DNA from 2 places in the Paenibacillus sp. BAC0078 genome. Region 1 is predicted to be linked to the other one. Evidence: riboswitches for the same ligand, from Rfam matches in the RefSeq annotation. Region 1 holds a riboswitch; the other holds the start of a gene.
The links. Region 1 has a riboswitch for cyclic di-AMP ahead of ACX1DY_RS29590 (hypothetical protein). Riboswitches for the same ligand answer to the same signal wherever they lie in the genome.

Region 1 (7,598 bases):
GTGAACTGTTTATATGCTTCGGCTTTCTTCTCCAGTGCCCCCGCTTCCGCCGCTCCAGCCAGTTGAACAATTTCCGCGTTGGCTCTCCCCTTCGCCAGCTCCGCCTCCGCCGTTGCCAGCCCGCGTTTGGTCGTCGTGGCTGCCTCTGCTTCCGCTTCAAGGATTTGCCGCTGCTTGGCTGCCTCCGCTCTCATAACCGTAGCCTGGTTCTCCGCCTGGGCAGGCTTGATCACCGTTGCCTCCAGTTCCTTCTGTCTCAGTTCAACTTCGATTTCCCGGACGGTCCGGTTGGCTTCCGCTTCCATCTGCGTGATCTTATCCTGTTCGGTAACCAGCGACTGCCTGATTTTATTCTGCTGCAATTCGTACGCAAGATCCGCCTGCGCCTTCTTCACTTCCGTCTCCAGCTTAAAATCGGCCTGCTTAATGTTCAGTTCCTTCTCGAACTGGGATTCCTTAGCGCGGGCGGCGGTTTCCGCTTCTATGGTGGCCTGATGCGCATCGGCTTTGGCAATGGAGGATTCTTTCGCCGCCTCAGCCTGCTTAATCTGAATGTCGCGTTCCGCTTCCGCCTTTGCAATGCTGGCATCGCGGCGGATACGCTCAATTTCCGGAACCCCCATATTGTCGATATACCCTTTATCGTCGGTAATTTTCTTAATGGTGAAGCTGACCACCTCAAGCCCCATCTTATCGAGGTCCTCCGAGCAGGTCTCCCGCATCTTGCTGTTGATTTCGTCGGGTGTCTTTAGTATGGATTCCACCGTTAATTGCCCGATTAAGCCACGCAAATGGCCTTCCACCGAATGCAGGATAATGGTCTCGCGGTCTTCTTCCGGCCGGTCGATAAACTGCTCGCTGGCAGTCAGAATAGCGGTAGGATCACTTTTGATCTTAATCTGGGCCACCGCCTCCAAGCTGAGCTTGATGCCTTGCCGGGAAAACATCGCCTGCGCCGGGATGACATCAAAGCTCATCAGCATCATGGAGATGGTCTTATTGTTCTGGAAGCCGGGGATGACAAAGGTCCCGCCGCCCTGCACCACTCTTTTTCCGCCGAGACCATACACAATCATCGCTTGATTGGGCGGAACCTTTTTATAAGCGTTCACGATACTGAACAAAGCCAGCAGGATAACAACAACAATTGCCGCGATTAAATAAAGAATAGCCATTTGCTTCGACACTCCCCGTTATTTATTATTGTTCGATTTCCCTCTCAAAGAGGGTTACTGTCGCCATTCCTTTATCCACCTTCAAAATAATCACCCTGTCGCCCTTTGCGAGCTGCTGGCCGGCTTCTGCCCGCACTCCAATGGAGCGCATCGTTCCGTGCAGCACATATTTCATTTCCCCAACCGCTCCATCCACTGCAGAAATACTGATGTAACCAAGCTGCCCCACCTGCTCATAATCCATTTCATTCATGCTGCTGTCATACCGGGTCATTAACCGGGCCAGCACCGCATACATCAGACAGCCCAGCAGTAAAGCAACCACGGTGCAGATCAGCACCACTGCAAGCATATTCATTCCGCTGAACCGGGAAAGCACATAACCAGTGCCGCCCCAGACCGTTACAAACACCATCAGCGGGAGTATGGGCACAAAGCCCGGACCTCCAGCATCGCCGCCTCCCGCATGCAGATGACCCGCCAGGCCATGTCCATGAAATCCGCCGCTGAGAAGGAGCAATAGCCCTACCCAGAAGCACACGATAAATACAGTAACGATAATCTCCCCCTTTCAGGTATTTTAGCTAGTGAATAAAAGCTCTAATTTTCGTTGTTATAAGATTTCAGCTCCTCATACAGACAGCAATTCTCTTCCTGCATGCACAGCAAAAAGACCACAGAAGCGGCAGGGCTCTCCGTGGTCGGTTAAACGATCATGGCGCTCATCCTCTCTCTTCGAGGCTTACGGGGTTAGCTGACGGATTCGGGCAGCGAGATTGCCCTACCTTGCAAGAAGCGCGCTTTTCAGCACGCAGCAAGGATTCACCCCAGGTGAGCAGCTATCTGAGCAAAAGCCGCGTTCACCATTGGTTCCCCCGTTCCCACTACCCGGAATTCAGCCATTTGAGAACAGTTTTATTACATTCAGTTGTTGATTGAATCTTACGCCTGTGGCCGTTTAATGTAAAACGTTGCAGATGGCAAAAGAAGCCAAAGATTGCCTCCCCTTCACGAATGAAGGCGCATTCTTTGGCTTCGCTCTTAAACGGCCGATGATTTGCTCATTTTTGCTTCGTTTCTCGCAAGCAGTCCCATTCGCCCAAAACAAATGCTGTAAATACCATAAACCTTAATATCTTATGGTGTGATATCCTTTTGACTTAAAAACTTCATTAAGTCGTTATTCAACTGTACAATTTCGTTGTTTGCATTACTCGCATAATCAGGCAACATCATATCCTTTACCATGTTCGTCCGTAACCATATCATAAAGAAAAAATCCAAAATCCAATCCGGACATCTAAGCAAAATTTTTATTTTAGACGGATCAATCGCAACACCGGCTTTTTGTACAGCCCTTAAATTCGCTTTCAGAGTGTATGTTATTTTATGTGCCGTTTTTCTGGTTCTAGCTGTTTTGGGGTCAATGATCTTATTATCAATATTCAAAAAGCTAAGCATTGCAATATCCGTTACGGCATGAGTTATTAAATACGCACTCATATCCTTATTTATTACGTAAGGAAGTTTTGCTGTTCTTAATAATCTTGCGAGAGTTTCTATGCGTTCTGTCACTACGCCATTAATTTCTCCGAACATAGTAGCCGCTAATAACTTTGATGGAAATCGAGCGTACAATATTCCATCTTTTATCTGTCCACCAACGCCGGGGAAGGCTGGTAAAAATCTATCCCCTACAATATCCAGCCATGAAGAGAATCCAATTGGATTACTAATCATTGTAACAATATTTTTGCTTTGATTGTCTTTGAGTGCTGACAACGCTGATTCAGATCGATCGTAACGAACTGTAACGAAAATAAAATCATAAATATCATCATTTTCAAGCTCATCAATGACATTTACTTTTATAGTTTTGACCGTACCTTTTTCATTATATTTCAGGCCATTTTCTTTCAATGTATTAAATCGATTAGAACGTGCTAACATAGTAACGTCAAGCCCTGCTTCAATAAATTTAATTGCGTATATGCTCCCTATAACACCTGCACCAAAAATTAAAATTCTATTCTGTTTTACTGACATAAAATCACCCCTATTTATTAACAATTCCTTTTGATCATCAGACAACGTGTTGTATGATGTGATCATAAATCCTTATGATTTCTTCATCAACCATCAGTTTTTTATTATTTGTCGGATGATATTCTTGTTCGCAATAGGAGGATTAAATGAAAAAGCAACCTGAAATAACGGAGAAAACAAAACAAACTTTTATAGATGTTTTTTGTGAGCTATATAGTCAAAAGCCGATTGAAAAAATCTCGATTCAAGAAATTGCGAATAAGTCGGGATATAACCGCAGCACATTTTATCAATACTTTACTGATATTTACGAATTGTTAGACTTTGTTGAGAATGATTTATTGAACTACATAAAAGAAGAATTAGCGAATAAAGCGTTATCTACGCATACTGCTGTTCAAAATCCGCTTCATTGTTTGGAGAAAAGGGAGTATCTCTCGATTCTCAATGCCCTCTTGGGCGATTATGGCAGTATTCGTTTTTTAGAACGCTTGAAAAGAGAAATCACCCTTGATAGCTTGGAATTAAACCTTCCGCAAAACAACTCCATAACGCCATACTTGATTGAGTTTCACATATCAACATCACTTTCTTTATTTCGTCTTTGGCTCCAGCGACAAAAGGATTTATCGCCAGAAGAATTTTTCGAGTTAGTGGAAAACCTATATAAAAAGGGGGTAGCGCCATATTCTAAAAAATGAATCTACTTAAAATTGATAGATGGGTGTGCAATATTTTTGATAATATGCACACTGAAAAAGCCCAGCCAATAAGTTCGTACTAGTGACTGCGCTTATTATATCTTCCAATGGTTACGATAGTCAGCAAAGTGTGGGGCAGAAAAAAACAGTGCTTGTATTCTACATGAAGGATATCCTCTACTACCTGCACATGAGCGAGCGCTAAGCACGTTACATGCTCGTTTTCCTGAATTACTGATTGCTACGGCTTCTCTGCTGTCTGCCATATCGACAAAAGGGGGAAAGTCCAAAGAACGACTAACCGGCGATTGCCGGCGTTCGCCCTCCAAAGCACTATCGTAGAGCAGATGGTTCCTCATAGCTTTGCAAGCCCGCGTCGCGCAAAGTTCTTCCGACATAGCCCAACTCTCGACGTGCAGCGGCATCGTTGACTGTGAACTCACGCCCGATCATGCGTATCATCGAGCGTGAGATCGGCGGATCCCCGTCTTTCCGCGTGACGGCCCAGATAGTGTCGAGCAGCCGGCCAATGGCAGAGGCAAGCCAGTAGGGCATCGAACGCAGCTTATCGATGGACAGGCCCTGTAAGTTCGCGAGCGAGGTGACGAACTCACGGAAAGTCTGCCCTTCCTGGTCTTTGATGAAGAAGGCATGACCGCCTTCTCCGCGTTTAAGAGCGCATTGTATGGCTTCTACCACATTGTCCACGTGGCAGGTTGCAAAAGCGTAGTCGCCGCGGTTGATGAAGGCGAACTGTCCAGACCTGACTGCTTCGGGAAGCCCTTGACTAAACGGATCACCAGGCCCCCAGATAGCCGGCGGGCGAAGCGCGATGGTGCGAAAGCCGGGTTTGTTAGCTGCCAGAACCATTGATTCGGCCCGTGCCTTGCTCGCCAGGTAGGCGGAGAAGTGGCTCGGGAAAATCGGCGTGCTTTCATCAACGTTGCGGATGGGCGTACCGCCATTATCCATGAGGATTCCCGCTGCGCTGATGTAGACGAATGTCTTCGCACCTGCGGACTCGGCTGCCTTCAACAAGGCTACGGTTCCATCAACGTTGGTGCGGAAGAAGGGTTCGCGAGGCCCCGAAAAGCGGAACAGGGCGGCCGCGTGCACAACCGCATCAATCACCGGCAATATGAGTGGCGTGCTGCTTTCGAGATCGGCATCGACTGGCGTAGCACCCATGGACTTGAGTTTGGCGTGAGATGATATGGAGCGTGTGAGTGCGAAAATCTCGTGACCGTCCTCTATGAGCTTCGGGATTAGGCGACCGCCTAGCAGACCAGTACCTCCCGTGACAAGAATTTTCATTCTGTTCGTCCTTTCTGTTCAGGATTTAGGATGGACCGTATGGCACCCTCGCGGATTTGCTCCAGGACTTCTGAAGTGGGTGGCACCGCTTTGCGTAGCCGAGCTGTGACGTATAGTAGGGATGCAGCATTCGCAGACGCCCACATGAGATCGGCAGCCACCTCCACCGTCGGCCTGAGCCGGCCCTCAGCGGCGATGGCCGCGATGCGTTGGATGAGGAGCGCAAAGGCCTGCTCGGCGGCGGGAATTTCAGCATCGTTGAGAACGCGGCCCATCATCACCGCGTAGAGCCGTGGACGAGCCGCCGCGAAGCGCACGTAATCGTCCCAGCCCTCGCGTAGTGCCATAACCGGATCGAAGGATTGCGTGGCAGTCCTTTTGCTTTCGAGAAACTGAGCAAATGCTTCCTTAATGGCGGCGCTCAGTAGCCCGTCGGCGCTGCCGAAGTGATGATACAGCGTCGGTGCGGTCACCTTCGCGATTGCGCAGACAGAGCGTGTCGTGAACTGTGCCTCGCCCTCTTCCTCGAGAACTTGTAAAGCCGCATTGAGTAGAACGTCGTGTGTATTCATGCGACCAATATAGCACAGCTATATTGGTTTGTCTATAGCGATGCTATATTGGTGCCAATACCCTCCTGACATTCGATAAACCCCCAGGTTCCCGACGTGACTATATCCGTTCCCCGTACGGACGCTGAAAATCCCTCGCTTCATTCGATGAGTGGCGACTGTGATGATAGGAGCTCCTATAGACACACCCAGTGCATATCCGGTAATGAGTAGCCCTGCTGAGGGGATGGACACCTGCAAGCTTTCGGCCACTTCAGGAAGTAACCCCATAATAATAAATTCAGTCATTCCAATCGCAAATGCCCCTATTGTCAGCGCTAATAGCGCCAAAGTCGGGCTTTTACTTTCTGGTTTATTTTCTATATTCACTACATCCAAATAAATAACCACCTATCCGTTTTTTTCAAAAAGAAAGCACTCGAAAACCAGCAGCTTTAGCACCAGACTCAGGTGATTCCTGCATTATTCACAAGCCCCATTCGACAAGCTCTTTTTGCCATCTACTCGTGTTTCCTTGCGAAACGGCATTCCTGCAAATAAGACTAGAAGAATGTTATATTCATTAGCACGCGCTTGTTATCCCTATCCAATTTGCTGAGCAAAACTCGTTAAATCCAGATCCCCCTAAACTCCCCAGCTTTAATCCTGTCACGAAAAAATCGAACATACGATTCCGGTCTTGCCTTTCACTAGAATCATGGTACAATAAAAGATACCGTTCGGTATCTTTTATTGTACAACAAGCTGTTCTAGAATGAAATAGCGCCGAGCCATTTTGATTTCATGAGAGGTATTACCTTTTTGGAATAACTAAAACTTATAGGAGGACTTGAGAATGACTGAAAAGTAAATTTTAAAAACGTTTGACTGATCTGACCTTATTTTTCCCCGAATTAAAGAGTTGTCACATAATGAATATATTTGTTAAAATACGGAACTAAAATTCTCATTGTTGCTCGGGATAGACGCATTCAAATGCTTCTCAAATCAATAGTCCCGTTACATTGGATGCAGCAACTCCTTATCAGGATGAAATCACTCTTTGTTCTAAGATCAAGAAATGAAATTCAAAAAAAGAAAGCTATTGGATAAGCCAAAACAACCAAGGGAGGCTAAAGTAAGATGAGTGAAGCAACAGAAACGCTAGAGGGTTGGTACGCGCTGCATGATTTCCGCACAATCGACTGGGTTGCCTGGAAAAGTGCAACCACAGAGGAACGCGAGTATGCAAAGCATGATTTGATGACGCTAATCTACGAATGGTCGGCGGTCGAATCCCGGATGGAAGGCAGCTTGGCAATGTACGCCATCGTCGGCCAGAAGGCAGACATTATGTTTATAAACCTACGCGAGACACTCGAGGAGCTGAACTCAGCGGAGAACGCATTTAATCGTTCTCGGTTCGCCAAATTCGTAAAACCAGTTTACTCATACGTCAGTGTCGTCGAGCTGAGCAATTATTTAGCACCTCCCGGCTCCGATCCGATGCAAGTTCCCGAAGTAGCCGCTCGCCTTAAGCCAATCTTACCCAAGGCGAAACATATCTGCTTTTACCCTATGAACAAGCGACGCATGCTTAACGATAACTGGTACATGCTCTCTCTGGAGGAGCGCAAAAACTTCATGCGCAGTCACGGTATGATCGGCCGCAATTATGCAGGTAAGGTCAAGCAGATTATCACCGGCTCGGTCGGCTTCGACGATTGGGAGTGGGGTGTTACACTGTTTGCCGACGATCCGCTGCATTTTAAGAAGCTCGTCTATGAGATGCGGTTCGACGAGACTAGCGC
Region 2 (7,598 bases), on a different contig from region 1:
TGGAAGAAGCTGTGCCCGCGCTGCACAAACTGAAAGAGCAAGGGAAAATCCGGTATACCGGTATAAGCGGACTGCCGTTGCAGCTTTTCGAGAAGCTACTGCCGCAGATTGAAGTGGATGCCATTCTTTCATACTGCCACTATTCCTTGAATGATACGTCCTTGCTTAATCTTCTGCCACATCTTGACCGCAAGGGAATTGGGCTCGTGAATGCTTCCCCGTTATCTATGGGACTGTTGAGCACGCGTGAACCGGCAGACTGGCATCCGGCACCACCAGAATTAAAGAAAGTCTGCAAACAAGCCGCGGAATTTTGTGCAGATCAGGGAGTGGATATTGCGAAACTGGCAGTCCAGTACGCTACCAGGGATGAACAGATCCCGACCACCCTGGTAAGTACCGCCAGCCCGGATAATATACAGAAAAATGCAGCCTGGTCGGATGAGCCTCTGGATGAGGATTTGCTCCGCGCAGTGCTTGAAATCCTTGCTCCGGTCCATAATCTAACCTGGGCAAGCGGACGTCCCGAATATAACGGCTCATTCAAATAGACAAGGAGATGCTTGGAGCATGAAAGGAATTGTATGTGAAGAGATCGGAAGATTTGCTTATCATGAGGATCTTGCAGAACCGGTAAGAGCAGAGGGCGAAGCGGTTGTCCGGATTCATAGGATCGGTATTTGCGGTACAGATTTGCACGCCTACCAAGGGAATCAGCCGTTCTTCAGCTATCCCCGCGTACTGGGGCATGAGCTGGCTGGTATTATTGAAAGCATTGGTGCGAATGAGGCAGGGCTCCGTGCAGGCGATCAAGTAAGCATCATTCCATATATGCATTGCGGAGAGTGCCAGGCCTGTTTGAACGGTAAAACAAATTGCTGCAAAAACATGAAGGTCTTCGGCGTGCATATTGACGGTGGCATGAGGGAACGCGTAGCCATACCTGCCCATCATTTGCTCAAAACGGAAGGTCTTACCCTGGACCAGTCTGCGATGCTTGAGCCGCTTGCGATTGGAGCGCATGCCATTCGCCGCTCTGGAATCCGGGCCGGCGACACCGTGCTGGTTATTGGAGCGGGACCAATTGGTCTGGGCGTTATGGCGTTGGCCCGTTTTGCCGGTGCTAAAGTCATTGCAATGGATGTGAATGAAGAACGTTTGAAGTTTTGCCAGACATGGGCTAAAGTTGAGCATACGGTCAATGCCCTTGTGTCCCCGAAAGAGCAGCTTTCCAAGCTGACAGACGGTAATCTGGCACCGGTTGTCATTGATGCGACCGGCAACGCAGGCTCCATGACCGGGGCCTTTGGATATGTCTCGCATGGCGGCACGCTCGTGTATGTTGGACTGGTGAAGAGCGATATTACATTTAATGACCCGGATTTTCACAGCCGCGAACTGACCCTCATGGGAAGCCGCAATGCAACCAAGGAGGATTTCGATTATGTCCTGAAGGGGATAAGTGCCGGATACGTGGATATAGACCGTTATATTTCGCACCGCAGCTCCTTTGAGGATATGATTTCGAATTTTGACGGCTGGTTGAAGCCTGAATCCAAAGTAATTAAAGCGATAGTAGAGCTATAGCTGTATTCTAAAGACTTGATGGAGGCTGCAACTAGATGAATATTCAATTTAACTCCCCTGCGGTGTATTGGGTAGAAGCGCTGCCTGTCGGCAATGGCAGGCTCGGCGCAATGGTCTTCGGCGGTATTGAAAATGAACGTCTTGCGTTGAATGAAGACACGCTTTGGTCCGGTTATCCGAGAGACTGGAATAATCCGGGAGCCAAAGAAGTCCTGCCAAAGGTAAGAGAACTCATTGCAGACCAGAAGTATGAAGAAGCGGATCAATTGTGCAAGCAGATGATGGGGACATATACACAATCCTACCTGCCGTTCGGTAATTTGCAAATCTTGATGGAGCATGGTCAGTTGAGCAGCCGTGATTACAGCCGGAAGCTGGATCTGTCCACAGGTATCGTAAACGTCTCTTATACCATTGGAGGCATCCGATATACCCGTGAAATATTCGCGTCGTACCCGGATCAGGCAGTGGTCATCAGGCTGTCAGCGGGCAAGGAGGGCGGGCTAAGCTTCCGGACAAGGCTGGATAGTCCGATCAGGTACATGACCAAGGTGGACGGAGACCATTTTACGCTATCCGGTGCAGCTCCCGAATATGTCGCTCCCAATTATTACGATGTAGAAGATCCGGTAAGGTACGGTGATCCTGAAACCTCCAAAGGCTTGCGGTTTCACGGCCGTTTGGCGGTTGTTCAGGAAGGCGGCACATTTAAGGCTGATGCAGACGGACTTCATGTTATTGCAGCGACTGAAGCGACGCTCTACTTCAGCGCAGCGACGACGTTTGACCCTAGCATGGGCGCAATAAGTGCGGAACGTAGTCCAGAACAATTGACGGCGAATACGATTCACTCGTTAAGCGAAAAGACTTATGCCGAAATCCGCCATCGCCATCTGGAGGATCATCGCCAGTTGTTTGACAGAGTCGATCTGCAGTTGGGTGAAAGCCTGGCCCCTGCTGATATGGCGACCGACCGGCGGATTGCCGAATACGGGAGCAGCGATCCCGGCCTGGTGGAACTGCTGTTCCATTATGGCCGCTACCTGCTGATCGCAAGCTCCCGACCCGGAACCCAGCCGGCCAATCTTCAGGGAATATGGAATCAGGATACGCGTGCGCCGTGGAGCAGTAATTATACGCTTAATATCAATGCGGAAATGAACTATTGGCCGGCGGAAATCTGCAACATGGCGGAAATGCATGAGCCGCTCATTGATTATATCGGCAGACTCGCCGTCAACGGCAGGAAGACTGCAGAGACGAATTATGGGGCAAGAGGCTGGGTTGCCCACCATAATGCTGATCTGTGGGCCCAGACCGCTCCCGTAGGGGATTTTGGCGATGGTGATCCGGTGTGGGCGTTCTGGACAATGGGTGGGGTATGGCTGACTCAGCATCTTTGGGAGCACTATGCGTTCAGCGGGAACGAGTCCTATTTGCGGGATACGGCTTATCCGATGATGAAGGAGTCGGCACTGTTCTGCATGGACTGGCTGATTGAGAATAAGGACGGTTATCTGATCACCTCTCCCTCCACGTCCCCGGAGCATATGTTCAAGACTCAAGAAGGGGGCTACGCCGCCGTCAGCGAAGCTACAACCATGGATTTGTCTTTGATTGCGGAGCTGTTTGAGAATTGTATCCGGTCAGCGGAAATTCTGAAGATTGACGAGGATTTCGCTCACAGCCTCCAAGCGGCCAAGGACAAGCTACTGCCTCTGCAAATCGGAGCACAGGGCCGGCTTCAGGAGTGGTCGGTTGACTTTGAGGATGAAGACACCCATCACCGCCATGTCTCCCATCTGGTGGGCGTGTACCCCGGACGGCTCATTACCGAGCAATCTGCTCCCGGCCTGTTTCAGGCAGCGCGAAAATCGCTTGAAATCCGTGGCGACGGGGGAACAGGCTGGAGCTTGGGCTGGAAAATCGGTCTATGGGCGAGATTCAAGGACGGCGACCGGGCGGAACAGCTGATTTCGAATCTCTTGAACCTGGTGAAGCCGGGCGAACCGGCCAAACATGAAACAGGCGGAGTATATCCGAATCTCTTTGATGCGCATCCTCCGTTCCAAATTGACGGAAATTTTGCGGCAACGGCGGGAATAGCGGAAATGCTGCTGCAATCCCACCAAGGATATCTTGAATTCCTGCCTGCATTGCCCACACGCTGGCAGGAGGGCTCAGTCAAGGGTCTGAGGGCTCGGGGTGGCTTTGAAGTCAGTCTGAAATGGAAAGCTGGCCGCGTAGCGGAAGCGGAAATTGCTGCTTCTCTTGGCGGAATATGTTCCGTCCTTGCAGACTGCCCGGTATGGGTTGGCGAAGCGGGAGTGAAGAAGCAGGTGAAGCCCTCGGATGGCCTGATTAAGTTCGCGGTAACAGCCGGAGAGAAGTATGTTCTGTCTTTTATAGATTAAGCTTTGGAGAAGTGTTAAACACTAGATGAAGATTACACAGGGATGAAGCTGATAATAATACATTGTTGTGAAAGCAACTTGTCTTCCGATGAGTTGCTGTTTTTTTGCTTAAGGACTGGTGATTTCCGAGGACATGGTCCCAGAACCCATTAGTGGTCAGGCAGACTTGCTGTAGGAATAAAGGGAAATCAGGATATCAGGGGACGCATGAGCATGAATTGGCCGAAGTCCGTGGAATGACCTATCCTGAAGGTTGTCTAAATCAGTAACAATAATGTTACTTCTTGTTCTATCTATTGTTATCATATGATTTCTGGAAACGACGGGTTTCCCCTTGAAATTCATGCATTATACTGTAAGATTGTGTGGTTTCTATGTGGTTTGAAAATAAAAATAGAAAATTTGATATTGGATTGACAGAGTCAGTATAAATACAATACTATAGAAATAGTTACAAAAAGTTAATTATTGCCGAATTTCATATGGAAAACGGGGGAACCATCCTCGGGTGAATTATTCCTGAAAGCAAGGGAATATAGGGAACCTTTAACCGAACCCTCAGCTAACTCCGTAGGCATCGAAGGGAGAACCGGATTTTGAAAAAGTTCATTTTAGCCTTAGTGGGAGCTGCAGCATTGTTCACTTCTGTTCCTGCAAGCACTTACGCAAGTGACATAAGTATTGAAAGTGAAGTAAAAGAGGTATTGGGAGCTCCTTATCAATGGGGCGGGACTACGGCGGCTGGTTTCGATTGTACTGGGTTCATCCTATACATAATGGGTAAATTCAACGCTGGCGATTTGCCGCGTACATCCCAATCTCAAGCCAAGGTTGGCACACCAGTGGCTAAAGATGATCTGCGTGTAGGAGATTTGGTTTTCTTCAACACTTTTGGTTCGGGAATCTCCCATGCAGGCATTTATATCGGTGATAATCAGTTTGCCCATTCCTCAAGCAGCAAGGGCGTAAGAATAAGCAGTCTCTCTGACTCATATTACCGTGATCGTTATGTTACAGCCCGCCGCGTAGCGAGCGAAACCAGCTATCGCCAGATGATTAGTGAATAATGAGCTTGAAATATTCTTTGTAGGTCAAAGACTTCTCGCAGTGTATTTTACTGTGAGAAGTCTTTTTGCGTAGAGGCTTAGCTCTATCGTCAGCAGTCACATTCTTTCTACACAAACCCCTTTTACACTCAAAGTATGAAGACAGCATGAAGTGTCTGCGTGTTTACAGCAGTAAAGGGAGTGGAAGCGAGATATTTGCAATCTGGAATGGGGGTATCTCGATTCAAGGGGCTTTAGTTTTCAGAGGCGACTCGCCCAGGTATGCCCTTCAATGGACTGCGGGACAATGGACCAGCGCGGGTGTTTTTGCAATCTCTGTAATCCTCTTGATTTATTTCTACAAACGTCAGTCTGGTCAAAAGCTTGCAGCACAATAGGTTATATTCATAGGAAGGTGTCCAGTGATGTCGAAATTACAGGTTTTGGTTGTGGATGACGAATGGAATATGCGCAACCTGCTGCGGATTTATTTAACGAAAGAGGGCTTTGAAGTCAAAGAGGCGAGCAGCGGCAAGGAAGCTATATCAATGATTGGCAAGCATGCCTTCGATGTCGTGCTTCTTGACCTTATGCTTCCTGATATGGACGGCTGGCAGGTATGCAAATCTATCCGCGAGACGGAGAATGTAGCCATACTTATGCTAACCGCGCGTTCTGAGACCAAAGACAAGGTGTACGGTCTTGGCATTGGCGCTGATGATTATCTGACCAAACCGTTTGAACCGGATGAATTATTGGCCCGGATATACTCTCTAATCCGCAGGTCCGCCATTGTACAGTCAACTGTTCAACAACAAGAGACGGTTTTGGAGTTCCCGGGCATAAAAATTTCTCCCGAAGGCCGTGAGATCTACATTCATGATCATCCCGTTGATTTTACGCAAAAGGAATTTGATTTAATGCTGTCGATGATCAAGAGCAAGAATCGGGTATTCAGCAGAGAGGAGCTGGTTACGATGATTTGGGGCTACGACTATGACAAAGATTTCCGTGTGGTGGACACCCATATCAAGAATATCAGGGAGAAAACGCATAGGGCAGGTCTTACGTATAACCCTATTCAAACCGTGTGGGGAGTAGGCTATAAATTCAATGCTGCAGGTGTGCTGAATGATAAGGAATAGAGTTGCATTTAAGCTGGGCTGTGCAATCGTGGCAGTTTTTATTTTTGTACTAACCTTTCTTGGCTTGGCTGTTGAGCGTATGTTTTCAAGCTTTTACAGTACTGAAATGCGTACAGAAGTGAAGGAGCTGACAAGTCATATCGCTTCCATGAACGAGCCTGCAAATGTTACCGCCGAAGAAACGTTGATGAAGCTGGCTGATTTCTCGGATACACGTATTCTCTATATAGATAGGCAAGGCAGGGTGCTTGCACATTCCGGAGAGAAGGACATCGCGGATTTATCGTTTATTCGTGAAAAGGATGTGCAGGCTCTTTTTTCCGGCAAAAGAGTCGGGGTAGAATATACGGATGTAAGCGGTGAGCGTTTTTTTGCAGCGGCGGAGCCCATTCCTGATCCAGGCAGCGGGCAGATTAAGTCGGCAGTATATGTTCTGTCATCCACCAGACATATGGATGAATCCATATCTGCTATACGCAGGCTACTGGTATTATCAGCGACAGGAGCGCTTTTGCTGGCACTGGGCATTTCCTATTGTTGCCCAATTGCTATCAAGACCATTGCTGCAGATGCGGGAGGCGACGCGCAAAATTGCCTTGGGAGAGTTAGAAACGCGATTAAACATCGGCAGCAATGATGAAGTCGGTTCATTAGCGATGGAGATAAACAACTTAGCACAGGATCTTCAGCGGTACCGGGATACACGGCAGGAGTTTTTTGCTAATATTTCGCATGAGCTGCGTACGCCGATTACTTACTTAGAGGGCTATGCCAAAGTCGTTAAGAACCGCTTGTATGATAATGATGAAGAGAGGGACATGTATCTCGATATTATACATCAGGAGTCACTAAGGCTTCAGCACCTGGTCAATGATTTGTTCGAGCTGTCCAAAATGGAGGAAGGCAAGATCAGCTTATCCCTGGACTGGATTGATCTTGCCGATATTACGGGGACCGCAGTGCGGAGAATCCAGTTGAAGGCACATGAAAAGGAATTGCAATTGCATGCCCACATAGGCACGGATATCCCGTTGATCTATGGTGACGGCTTACGAATAGAGCAGGTGCTTATCAATTTATTGGAGAATGCTGTCAGATATACGAACAATGGTGAAATTAACGTTCATCTGAACAGCGATAATCACTTTATTCATTTGGTCGTGGAGGATACAGGAATCGGGATACCTGAAGCTGAGCTGGCTTTAATCTTTGAGCGTTTTTATCGGGTGGAGAAATCCCGGTCAAGACAGTATGGGGGAACCGGACTGGGGCTGCCTATTGCCAAAAAATTGATTGAGCTTCATGGGGGGGAACTGCTGGTCACAAGCGGAAATGGCGTCGGCACCCGTTTTGAGATTCGTCTGAAGCACGAGCTCCAGGAGGAACATAAATGAAAAAGGCGGAAT

Region 2: it holds a riboswitch for cyclic di-AMP, as region 1 does, so the genes downstream of both, ACX1DY_RS23060 (C40 family peptidase) here and ACX1DY_RS29590 (hypothetical protein) in region 1, are expected to answer to the same signal.

Annotation. Positions count from the first base shown of each region.
Region 1 covers NZ_JBTLRW010000029.1:45,753-53,350, reverse strand. The annotation lists gene ACX1DY_RS29595 (flotillin family protein) at 1-1,175, opposite strand, end outside; gene ACX1DY_RS29590 (hypothetical protein) at 1,201-1,695, opposite strand; cyclic di-AMP (ydaO/yuaA leader) riboswitch at 1,900-2,086, opposite strand; gene ACX1DY_RS29585 (ketopantoate reductase family protein) at 2,313-3,221, opposite strand; gene ACX1DY_RS29580 (TetR/AcrR family transcriptional regulator) at 3,368-3,922, shown strand; gene ACX1DY_RS29575 (NAD-dependent epimerase/dehydratase family protein) at 4,256-5,236, opposite strand; gene ACX1DY_RS29570 (TetR/AcrR family transcriptional regulator) at 5,233-5,808, opposite strand; partial or broken gene ACX1DY_RS29565 (MFS transporter) at 5,944-6,186, opposite strand; gene hemQ (hydrogen peroxide-dependent heme synthase) at 6,931-7,598, shown strand, end outside.
Region 2 covers NZ_JBTLRW010000015.1:45,321-52,918, forward strand. The annotation lists gene ACX1DY_RS23045 (aldo/keto reductase) at 1-551, shown strand, start outside; gene ACX1DY_RS23050 (zinc-binding alcohol dehydrogenase family protein) at 571-1,587, shown strand; gene ACX1DY_RS23055 (glycoside hydrolase family 95 protein) at 1,623-4,001, shown strand; cyclic di-AMP (ydaO/yuaA leader) riboswitch at 4,461-4,593, shown strand; gene ACX1DY_RS23060 (C40 family peptidase) at 4,598-5,068, shown strand; gene ACX1DY_RS23065 (response regulator transcription factor) at 5,473-6,192, shown strand; gene ACX1DY_RS23070 (hypothetical protein) at 6,179-6,829, shown strand; gene ACX1DY_RS23075 (HAMP domain-containing sensor histidine kinase) at 6,789-7,586, shown strand; gene ACX1DY_RS23080 (hypothetical protein) at 7,583-7,598, shown strand, end outside.